One region of the Bacillus sp. JJ722 genome, then DNA from elsewhere that is predicted to be linked to it. Evidence: riboswitches for the same ligand, from Rfam matches in the RefSeq annotation. Region 1 holds a riboswitch; the other holds the start of a gene.
What was found. A riboswitch is a leader RNA that binds a small molecule or an ion and turns the genes downstream of it on or off. The one in region 1 is predicted to bind thiamine pyrophosphate.
Positions count from the first base shown of each region.

Region 2: another riboswitch for thiamine pyrophosphate. It lies ahead of thiD (bifunctional hydroxymethylpyrimidine kinase/phosphomethylpyrimidine kinase); the one in region 1 lies ahead of V7014_RS01860 (ABC transporter ATP-binding protein).

Region 1 covers NZ_JBALMO010000009.1:52,881-58,873, reverse strand. The annotation lists gene V7014_RS01885 (transporter substrate-binding domain-containing protein) at 1-713, opposite strand, end outside; gene V7014_RS01880 (DUF5050 domain-containing protein) at 1,107-1,586, shown strand; gene thiW (energy coupling factor transporter S component ThiW) at 1,638-2,135, opposite strand; gene V7014_RS01870 (ABC transporter substrate-binding protein) at 2,153-3,157, opposite strand; gene V7014_RS01865 (ABC transporter permease) at 3,175-3,939, opposite strand; gene V7014_RS01860 (ABC transporter ATP-binding protein) at 3,926-4,672, opposite strand; TPP riboswitch at 4,755-4,842, opposite strand; TPP riboswitch at 4,915-5,023, opposite strand; gene V7014_RS01855 (pyridoxamine kinase) at 5,267-5,993, opposite strand, start outside.
Region 2 covers NZ_JBALMO010000225.1:17,094-22,827, forward strand. The annotation lists gene V7014_RS22030 (sensor histidine kinase) at 1-909, opposite strand, end outside; gene V7014_RS22035 (response regulator transcription factor) at 906-1,580, opposite strand; gene thiE (thiamine phosphate synthase) at 1,704-2,324, opposite strand; gene tenA (thiaminase II) at 2,337-3,008, opposite strand; gene thiM (hydroxyethylthiazole kinase) at 3,005-3,805, opposite strand; gene thiD (bifunctional hydroxymethylpyrimidine kinase/phosphomethylpyrimidine kinase) at 3,792-4,610, opposite strand; TPP riboswitch at 4,733-4,835, opposite strand; gene V7014_RS22060 (glutamine amidotransferase) at 5,227-5,734, opposite strand, start outside.

The DNA.
Region 1 (5,993 bases):
TCATCACTTGTTTTGAATTTTTCATCGAACTCTATCATTTTAAATTTCTTGTTCGCAGATTGTGCACTTACACCTTCTGGTCGTTCTGAAACATATCCATCAATAATTCCTGACTCAAGCGCAACACGCATTGCAGGGAAATTATCCATAGCTGGCTTTTTGGTTACACCTTTAATTTGGTCAATTACAGAGTAATGAAATGTATTTAATTGAGCTGTAACTTTCGCTCCTTTAAAATCTTGAATAGATTTAGCATCTACGTATTCTCCCCCGTTTTTCACTACCATTACCAAGTCTGATTCGTAATAATTTTCTGAAAAGTCAATCGTTTGTTTTCGATCTTTTGTCGGGGACATACCTGCGATAATCGCATCGATTTTCCCTGAAGTTAATGCTGGTACTAGTCCATCCCATTCCGTTTTAACAATAACTAATTCTTTTCCTAAACCGTCAGCAATCTTCTTAGCGATTTCTACATCATAACCGCCTGCATATTCTGCATTGCCATCGATTTTCACTCCACCGTTTGAATCATCATTTTGCGTCCAATTAAACGGAGCATAACCAGCTTCCATCCCTACTTTAAAAGTACCCTTTTCGTCATCTTTACCTTCTGACTCATTTCCCGAGCTTTTTTCACTTGTTCCGCAAGCTGCCAAAAACAACATCATCGTTAAAGACAGTGCGAATAATAGTGATAATTTCTTCCTCATCATTCTTTCTCCCCTCTTCCTTCTCAACTTTCATATGAGACTACTTCCTAACCAAAAATTTGAGATGAGTGTTTTCATAATCTACAATGCAATGTTATGATTCAATGAAATTATAAAAAACATAATATTTTGACAATAATTTTATGTTTTAATGACTGAATAGTCAAACATTATTTAGAACTACGTTTATTCACTCTATTTCACAATAAAAGAAAAAGGAAATATAGCCTCTTAGAAATGCCATAGGAATAGTGATATGAATGCTGCTACATGTATCGGCTCTTAATGCATTAGCTCATATAATAAAGCGAAATACTTATATGTTCCCCCGAAGATTAGGTGGGATAATATCCCTGCTATTATCAAAAAAGGAAATTAATAAGGTAAGGTTGGATTTATTTTGTTTACGATGTTCCCTTAAGCAACGACGAGTATGACATTCGTCACAAGGAATATTTTTCAAAGGTTAATATTGTTGGATCAAAAACGGAAACTCTATTATTAAAGAATATATCTAATATTGATTCCGTAATAATTAAAGATGGATTTATCTATGCAGTCATTCATAAAAAAGATACAGATGATAGTAGACATTTATTTCGAATGACTTTAGATGGAAAAAACATTAAGCAAATTTCTTCCTTAGATATGTCTAGTACATTTATTGGTTCCAAATATATTTATTACACGGAGAATTCCTTTGCAGATAAACAAAGTATCTATAGAATAACGTTAGATGGGAAAAACAACACGAAAATAGCTACTGCACCAGGAAGGATTTCTAGCTTTGAATATTATAATGGTAGTTTCTATCTAGAAGTACAGCCTCCTAAATCTTATAATTTTATACTTCATAAAGTTGCAATTAAGTAGATAAAAATTTAAAAACCCAATAAATTTAATTTATTGGGTTTTTACAATGTATTAAACCTTTGACGTTGTCAGCAACACTTTATTTCTAATCAAAACCTTCAATAACCCATATCCCATTAGTGCCCCTGTGAAGGAACTAATTGTAAATGCTGGAATCAAACCAAATAGCGTTGCTTCTTGACCTAATAAGAGAACAGCGATTGGATATGTTGCCAAAGCACCCAAAATGCCAGTACCGATTACTTCTCCCATTGCAGACAAGCTAACCTTCTTTGTTTTAGCATAAAGGATAGCGGCAAAAAAAGCGCCAATCATACTTCCTGGATAAGCAAACAAACTCCCTGTTCCTAACATATTTCTGATCGTAGAAGAGAGGAACGCTTGCATAACGGCATACCATGGACCAAGTAATACAGCAGATATCAGGTTAGCTAAATGTTGTATCGGAAAAATCTTCGCAAATCCAAGGGGAATATAAATAAAACTACTCGAAACACTAGTAAATGCCGCTATAAGGGCTGTCAGTGTAAGTTTTTTTACATTTGGCATATCCTTCACTCCTAGCTTTATTTATTGGATACAATATTCACAAACGCATTTTTTACATCTACTTTTTCCTTAATAACTCCTGAATCTAGCATCCATTTAGCGGTATCTTGCCATACATCTTCTTCTTGATAGCCAAATGGAACATTTTCATCCTCCATTAACGGTAATAAAATTTGTAGGCTTTCCTTTTCTACCTCTTTATCTAATGGAAAGCTATCGTTTTCATGATCCAATAAGATTTGTAAACCTGCATTTGGATCTTTTTTAACAGTTTGTTGCCCCTTCGTAACAGCTCGCCAAAACTTTTCAATCGCATCTTTTTTCTTCGCTAGCGTTTTTTCACCAGTAACGATAATCAATTCATAGTTATCCGGTATCCCATAATCAGTTAAGTTTAAAGTGTCTATTTTATAACCTTCTTTTTGCAAGAGAACCTGCTCGTGATTGATGTAACCTCCAATAATGGCATCTACTCGATCAGTCGCTAGACTAGACATTAAATCCCAACCAACATCTGTTAGCTTTACTTTACTTTTATCACCACCGACAGAATCTACCATCGAACCCACAGTTGCTTCACTGACGGAGGATGAAGGATGGCCAATATTCTTCCCTTCCAAATCTTTTGGCGATTGAATACCGCTTTCTTTTTTGTACATGATGGCATCGAGTGAATGTCTTACAAGGGCAGCGACTGAAACAACTGGAATATCTTCCGAGCGTGATAATAGTAGTTGCGATTGATAACTGATGGCTAAATCAACCTTGCCAGTAGCAGCAAGCTTTAACGGATCATTCGTATCTGCTGGCATTTCAATTTTCACGTCCAATCCTTCATCTTTAAAGTATCCTTTTTCCTGGGCAGTATAAATCGCTGAATGTACTGCATTTGGATACCAATCTAGCATAATACTAATTTCTTCAAGTCCTTCCGAGCCTTTTTCTTTACTTTTACTAGAACAACCTGAAAGCAAGAGACTCATAATAATTAGCGATATTCCAATCATCTTTACTTTATTCATTTCAGTTTCCACCCCATCTATTCGTTTTTCCATCGGATCACGTATTTTTCAATTGTTGTTACAAGTGCAAATAATAATATGCCAAGTAAAGTCAAAATCGTGATTGCTGCAAAAACCCCTTCGGCATTCAAATTCCCCGACATTCGTCGACTATAATAACCAAGCCCTTCACTTGCTCCGAGCCATTCGCCAATTGTTGCACCTACTAATGCATAAACGATTGCGAGCTTCAAAGCAGAGAAAAAAGAAGGCAGTGCCATCGGAATATGCAATTTTTGAAAAATATGCCATCGTTTTGCTCCCATTGAGCGAAATAGATCCACATATTCTTGATTGCTTGATTTCAACCCATCATATGTACCGACAACAATAGGAAAAAATGAAATTAAGATTGTAACAGCCACTTTGCTCCAAATGGTATAACCAAACCAAAGGACAAAGATTGGAGACAGTGCTATGATAGGAATCATTTGCGATATAAGTATGGCTGGATAGAGCATTTTTTCAATCGTTTTCGAATAAAACATACTAACTCCAAGAGTGATTCCACCTATAACAGCAATTACAAAACCTATAATAAATTCAAGCATCGTAATCGGAAGATGCTCCAAGAGTAGCGGCTTCCAGTTTTCAATAATTAACGTAATAACTCCAGTAGGTGCAGGAATGATAAAAGACGGAATGAGTTCTATACGGACAGCCCATTCTATTGAAACGAAAAGTGTAAAAATAAATATAAGAAACAAGCTATATGTTTTGAACCATTGTTTAATACATTTCATAAGCAATCCTATTCTCCACGTATTTCTTTAAAGTAACGAAACTCTCTTCATGTTGTATTTCAGGTTTGCGTGGTCGTTTCATCTCTACTGGAATTTCATCAATCGTTTGATTAGTATGTAATAAAATGATTCTGTCACTTAAAAAACAAGCTTCCTCTAAATCATGGGTAATAAATAATACTGTTTTATTTAGCTCTTGCCACAGTGATAATAACCATGACTGCATCTCTTTTTTCGTTAATGCATCAAGTGCACCGAATGGTTCATCGAGCAATAATACATCCTTGCCTGTTAACAAAGCTCTTAAAAAGGCAACTCTCTGTCTCATCCCTCCCGATAATTGCTTTGGAAGAGCATTCTCATATGCTAGTAATCCGACACGTTCCAGCCAACTTCTCGCTTCCTCTTTTGTGAGATGTATATTCTTATTAATCTCTGAAACTAGCATGATATTGTCGATGATCGTTCTCCAAGGTAGCAGTAAATCTCGCTGAGGCATATAACCAACATCTCCAAGTGAAATAGGAGTACCATTGATTAATATTTCACCCTCATCCTGCTTTAAGAGACCAGTAATTAATCTTAAAATGGTACTTTTACCTGTACCGCTTTTACCGATTAATGAGACAAACTCACCTCCTGCAATCTCCATATTCAAATTGACAATCACTTTATTGTCTTGCTTCTTTTCGTTTTTAAAAGAATAAGAAACATTTTTTAACACGAGAGTCATGTACACACCAACCTTTCATAATTAGATTTCCTAATAAAAAAACCACTTCCTATATGGGAAGTGGTAATGAACGAAATAAAAAAATTCTTCATTCCTACTTCCCTCCGCTAGTATGAACTAGATCAGGTTCAAAGGGTTCTTCTCAGCCAATGGCGCCCCTAGTAGATCAAATATATAAAATGACAACAACGTAAAAACCCCAACTTTCATAATAGAAGGTTGGGGTGAATTGGACAGAATGATTCCACCTATAACCACCTTCCCTCCTCTAGTATGAACTAGATCAGGTTCAAAGGGTTCGAAACAAATCGTTCCATCTCAGCCTCTAATGAGACACCCCTAGTGAGTTAATTACAATTATATATCTTAACATGAACTTACTTTAATGCAAGATAAATTTACAAATAATTTTATTTTTTCATAAAATAATGTCATTTATTTATTATTCTACAGGCTCTAATTGTTCGAAATCCTGTTTTGATTCTTGTAAGGTCGGATTATAGAAGGCTGCTATAGCAGTCATATAATATGGAGTAATATAAATACTTACACCAAACAACACGATTCCTCCCAAAAATCATGAAACCAAAACCTTTATAATAACATTCTCAAGAATTTTTCGAAGTTAACTCCTTCTACTTTAGGAATTTGCTCCAAGGAGGTATCAGTAATGGCTGCTGTTAGAAATGCTTCTGCAAGCTGTACAGATTTTTCTAGGTCCTCTCCCCGCATCATACTTCCCATTATGACAGAGGCAAATAAATCACCCGTACCAGAATAACTTTTACCATTGTACGGCATTGCGCCATAAAAGGTTTTATTCCCATCCAAATACATATTACCGATAAACTGCTTATCCGTATCTATTGACGGTGGGTTCACACCAGTGATGATTACCTTAGCATCAGTTTCTTGCTGCAATGTCTTTCCAGCTTCTTCTAACGCTTCGATAAAATCCCTTTCATTTACATAGCTATGTAGTTTTTCATAAGATAATCCGGTTAATAGACAGCACTCCGTTACATTTGGTGTAATCACATCTGCACATTTCACCAGTTCTCTCATTCGCACTAGTAATTCTTCTGTAAAAAGTTTATAAGCCTCACCTATATCCCCCATCACCGGATCAACAAGCAAAATGGTTTCTTTTGTATGAAATTTATCTAAAAAACGAAAAATATTATCAATTTGCTCTCGGCCAGTTACGAAGCCGGTGTAGATTCCATCAAAGGTTACATCAAGTTTACTCCATTCCTCTTCGAAATATTGCATTTTGGAAGTAAAATCTTCACAAAAAAAACTTGGATAACCTGTTTGTGCA
Region 2 (5,734 bases), on a different contig from region 1:
AGTTTTGCAAATATATAATCCCATACCCGTGGATTTTCTATATAAACGACCATTTTCACCTGTAAAGCCTTTTTCAAATACACGCCCTACATCTTTTTCACCGATGCCGACACCATTATCCACAATGCTTAACACAAGATTGTTTTCATATTTTTTTACAGAAATTTCAATTTTGCTATCCGCTTTGTAGCTGTAGTTGATCGCATTTACAATGATTTGGTTAATAATAAATTCAACCCACTTTTCATCACTAAATACGACCTCATCCATTTCAGCTAATTCAAGCTGTATTTTCTTATGTATGAATGACTTGGCATTACGTTTAATGACTTTTGAAACACATGCCTTTAAATCAAATTCTTTCACAAGATAATCTTTACTAGCACTATTGCTGCGCGCATAATATAGAGCTTGCTCTACATAATCTTCTATCTTATTTAGTTCTTCTATAACACCTTTAGTAGCTTCATTTTTTTGATTTTCTAGCATAAGCTTGCTTGTTGCAATCGGTGTTTTAATTTCATGTACCCATGCTTCAATATACTCTCGGTATTCAGTTTGCTTATTCTTATAGCTATTTACATGCTCATGCATTTGTTTATCTGTCGTTTTTAAAATATCATAAACCTTTTGTCCTTCGAGAAAACCTGGCTCTTCCATAATTTCAGACAACAAATACTTTTGATCTAATGTTTCTAAATTAGTCTCCAACGTACCGTAGAATCTTTTTTTCTTCACAAAATCTGATATATATGAAATGGCTAATGGACCAAACCAGCCAAACCATACGATGACTATGACTACGCCTTGTACTTTTATTAACCATAGAAAGATTGCCACGAAGATAAATAAAACTACATTACCAATCAAAAAAACAGCTCTTTCTTTCATATAGTCTCTTAACTTCATGACATAATATACCCAAGACCTCGTCTTGTTTCGATAGGATTTTCCATACCGATACCCTCAATTTTTTTACGCAATCTAGTAATATTTACAGATAGTGTGTTGTCATCAATAAACAAATCTGATGACCATAAATATTCCATTAATTCTTCTCTAGATACAATCTTACCTTTGTTCTTCATCAAGCAATGCAATATTTTCAATTCATTCTTTGTTAATTCCTCAAGTTGATTTTGATGAGAAATCGAGCCGCTCGATAAGTCTAATTTTAAAGCGCCATAATTTAAAATGGATGCTTCTTGCTTAGCGTATGTACGCTTTAATACTGATTCTATACGTGCTAAAAGGATTTGTGTATTATACGGTTTTGTCACAAAATCATCTGCCCCAAGATTCATACTCATTAACTCATCTACCTCATTATCTCTGCTCGTTACAATAATGATTGGTACTTGAGACGTTTTACGAATTTCTCTACAAATATAATAGCCATCAAAGACAGGCAGATTAATATCTAATAAAATAAGGTGAACATCTTCTTGATTCACATATTGCATGATATTTTGAAAATCATTTGGCGCTTCTACAGCATAACCATAATTCGATAAAAACTCTTTCAACTCATTTCGCAGAGTTTCCGTATCTTCTACAATTAAAATTTTCATGTTGCTCATTCTAGCCACTCCTAAAAAAATATGTCATAGTAACATATTTTTATTATAGCTACTTTTAAATTAATATGCTTCGAAACATCAAAAAACGTTCATAATATCTCAATGAACGTTTTTTATTACATCCTAACCTAATCGGTGAACCCATTTCTTTGTTTCACCATATATATCCTCTTCACCTAAAATGGCAGAAACAACAGCAACTCCATTTACGTATTGAAGATTTATTTCATCCAAATTGTTCAATTTGATTCCACCTATTGCCACAATTGAAATATCGACAGCTTCTCGTATCGATTGAAGCATTCCCATATCAATTGTACGTGCATTTTCCTTCGTAGTTGTTAAAAACATCGCTCCTACACCGATATAATCTGCCCCTTCACGCTGTGCTTGTAAGGCTTTCTCAACATCATTAACCGAAACTCCGATGATTTTATCATTGCCCATTAATTTTTGAACACCCGCTACTGTAATATCACTTTGACCAATATGTACACCATCAGCGTCCGCCAGTTGGGCAATATCAATCCGATCATTAACGATAAAATGAGCCCCGTATTTATGAGTTAATTCTCTTAACGCAATTGCTTTTTCCAAAAATTCTCGACCCGAACAATGCTTTTCTCTCAATTGAACGATTTTAACGCCACCCCGCAAAGCTGCTTCTATGCATGAAAGAAAAATCCTTCCCTCTAAAATTTTTGAATCTGTCACTAGATACAATTCTTTATTTTGTTGAAACAAATTGACTCCTCCTTACTTCACAACCTCTGCCACTTCTTCATACGCCATGTCCCAGAAATGTAATTCATAGAGACTCGCTTTCTTGAATATCTCACATAATTTAGCTTGTTCTTCTAGAGAACTATCAGCAAATAATCGATTAGAGTACTCAATCCATACAACATTTAGTTGAGTAAATTCTTCTCCGCTATAAGAGTCAATCCATTGCTTATAAAAATGATTTTCATCAATATCGTAATTTTCAACAATATGCTGACCAATATAGTTATAGCTCCAGATACAAGGGAGCACCGCTGCCACGATTTCTTTCAAATCTCCTTTTAAACAGACACCTTGCATATAACTTGTATAACTTTCCGTTGTTAGCTCCACTTCTTGCTGCTCTAGCTCTTCAATTGAATAGCCGAACCCCTTTAAATAATTAATATGAACAGCTGTTTCATATTCAAATGTACCGCCCGCTGCTTGATGAAAAAATCGCATATCTTCAATTGTTTTAGACTTAATCATTCCCATACAAAACACTTTCGAATATTCCTTTAAATACAAATAATCTTGAATTAAATAATGCTCAAACTTCTTACGGTCTAATGTATTGTTTCCCATCTCTGTAATAAACGGATGCTGTAAGTAATCAGTCCAAATTTGTTTAGATTGCTGTAATAAAACATCTGTTAAATTCATAGCATTTCCACCTTTGCATAGTTTTCTATTACTTCTGTATTTAATCGGTACATTTCATCAAACAACTGCACTTTAAATGTCCCGATTGCTGGATCGTTATGATTGGCTAACTCCCCACTTAGTGACATGGACAACACACCCATTGTTGCTGCTTTGAAGGAATCATTTGTTACACCTAAGTAACTTCCTACTAAACTAGCTGTCATGCAACCTGTTCCAGTTACTGACTTTAACTTAGGTGAACCATTATGGATTTGAATCGTTCTTTCACCATCCGTTATAAAATCTATTTTTCCAGTCGCAGCAATCGTCGTTTGAATATATTTCGCAAAATTCTGTAATTTACTTACATCAATTTCTATATCATCAGATGCATCTACGCCTTTTCCGTTTGCTTCTAACCCAGCCATAGACAATATTTCAGCCGAATTACCTTTAATAACATCAAATTTCACTTTACTCATGATTTCTTCAACAAATTTTGTTCTTTGCTTACTTGCAAATACACCTACTGGATCTAAAACAAGTGGTTTCTGCAATGAATTTGCAATTCTACCAGCTTCTAAATATACGGGAATTTGCGTGGAATGCATCTTACCAATATTAAGAACAACCGCGTCGCTAATGGTAATTAAGTCCGCCACTTCTTCAATGGCATCACCCATAATTGGACTAGCGCCTATCGCAAGTGTTGCATTTGCACAGTCATTGATGGTTACTTCATTTGTATAATGCAAAATCAAAGGATTGTGCTTAATTACTTCATTAACTAAACCGCTCATTTTATGAATTCCCATTTACTTTTTCTCCTTCGAATTGATAAAAATGATGAACTGGACCAATTCCCGAGCCAATTGGAAAACTATATCGAATTGCCTCTGTGATATATTTCTTCCCTTTCGCTACCGCTTCTTCTACGTTATAACCTAAAGCTAAATAAGAGGTAATAGCCGATGAAAGTGTACAACCTGTTCCATGGGTATTCAGATTATTTAATCGTTCGTTGTAATAAAATTCAATTCCACGCTCACCAATTAATATGTCAGTGGCATCCCCTGTTAAATGTCCACCTTTTATTAAAACGTATTGAGGTCCTAATGAACGTATTATTTGACCTGCTTTCTTCATGTCCTCTAAAGAACTAATTTTCATACCTGTTATTTCTTCTGCTTCCGGAATATTTGGAGTTACAATGAAAGCCATTGGTATTAGCTTTGACATAAGCGCTTCTTTTGCTTCGCTGGCTAGAAGTGCACAACCGCTTTTTGATACCATAACTGGATCAACAACTAAATATGGCACATCATATTGTACTAACGTCTCTGTAATGACTTTTATAATCTCTGCACTTGATACCATGCCAATCTTAATCGCTTGTGGAGGAATATCATCTAGAACTACTTGTATTTGTCTTTGTACCATTTCCGCGCTCAAGTCCTCTACTAAAGATACTCCTTGTGTATTTTGAGCTGTTACAGCTGTAATAACGCTCATACCATACGTACCAATGGCAGCGAATGTTTTTAAATCTGCTTGAATCCCCGCTCCACCCGACGAGTCAGAACCTGCAATCGTTAAAGTTGCTACGCCATAGTTTCTCAATGAATCATCTCCTTGAATTACGAACTACATAAGAAACGAATTGCATGGAAAACGCTTTTCTACGTAAAAAAAGCTATTCTCCACATAGGAAAATAGCTTCTTATCCTCATAAACTTGATAAAGATAAAGAGTACATGCTTTCCTACGCTGGTATGATCCAGATCAGGTATTGAGGGTTAATGAAATAATCATCTCTCAGCCAAAAAGGCACCCCTAGCTACATATTCGATTCTTATGTTAAACAGTAAGTTCTTTATCATTGAATGTCAAGGATATTTTATTGTACTATTCAGATAAATTATGCTAATATATTTTATAACATTCATCTAAATGAATAGCACAAATGTATCATAATCCATTTTCATTGAAACGGTGAGCGACTGTTCGGTGTATAGCCGCTTCAAATTCATCAGTTTAATGATTCTAGCCTTACAACAGCCTTTCACTCCACTTCAACGATAACCCACAATACTTAGTCATTGTTCTCTGCTGTCAGACATGAATATAGATGCTAAGAAACGGATTTACATACTCGATTCCTCTTTTGTTTCGATAAATCTAATGCTTTTTTTACTAGTGAAGTACTCATCATTACTATTCTTATATAATTAATCTTTTACTCTCCTGTATTAGCAAATATCGTCCAACCAATAGATGGACTCGTTACATGCAATTCTGTTAAGTTAATGAAATGATCTAGTAGAAATCTTCCAAAAGGATGGTCACAAACTGATTGATGTAATGCCCGAATCGAATGGCCTTCGGCTAACAGCTTTTCTTGCTGTTGATCAATGTACACACGCATAATTTCTTCCGAGAATTCTGGATGGAACTGTATTCCCCAAATATGATTATCAATCACGTAAGCATGATACGGTTCGAATTGATTATATGCAAGAACCCGAGCTTCCTTAGGGAGTTCAAGAACCGTTTGTCTATGAGTAACATGCCCATAGAACGTATCGTGAAGGATAGCTAATAAACGATCCTGACTTCCTTCTTCGGTTAATTGTATTTTCGTTGTACCAATTTCCATTCCTTTCGGATGATCGCCAACTTTTCCACCAAAAGCTTCTGCAATTAATTGATGACCATAGCAAATGCCTAACGTAGGTATTTGCATA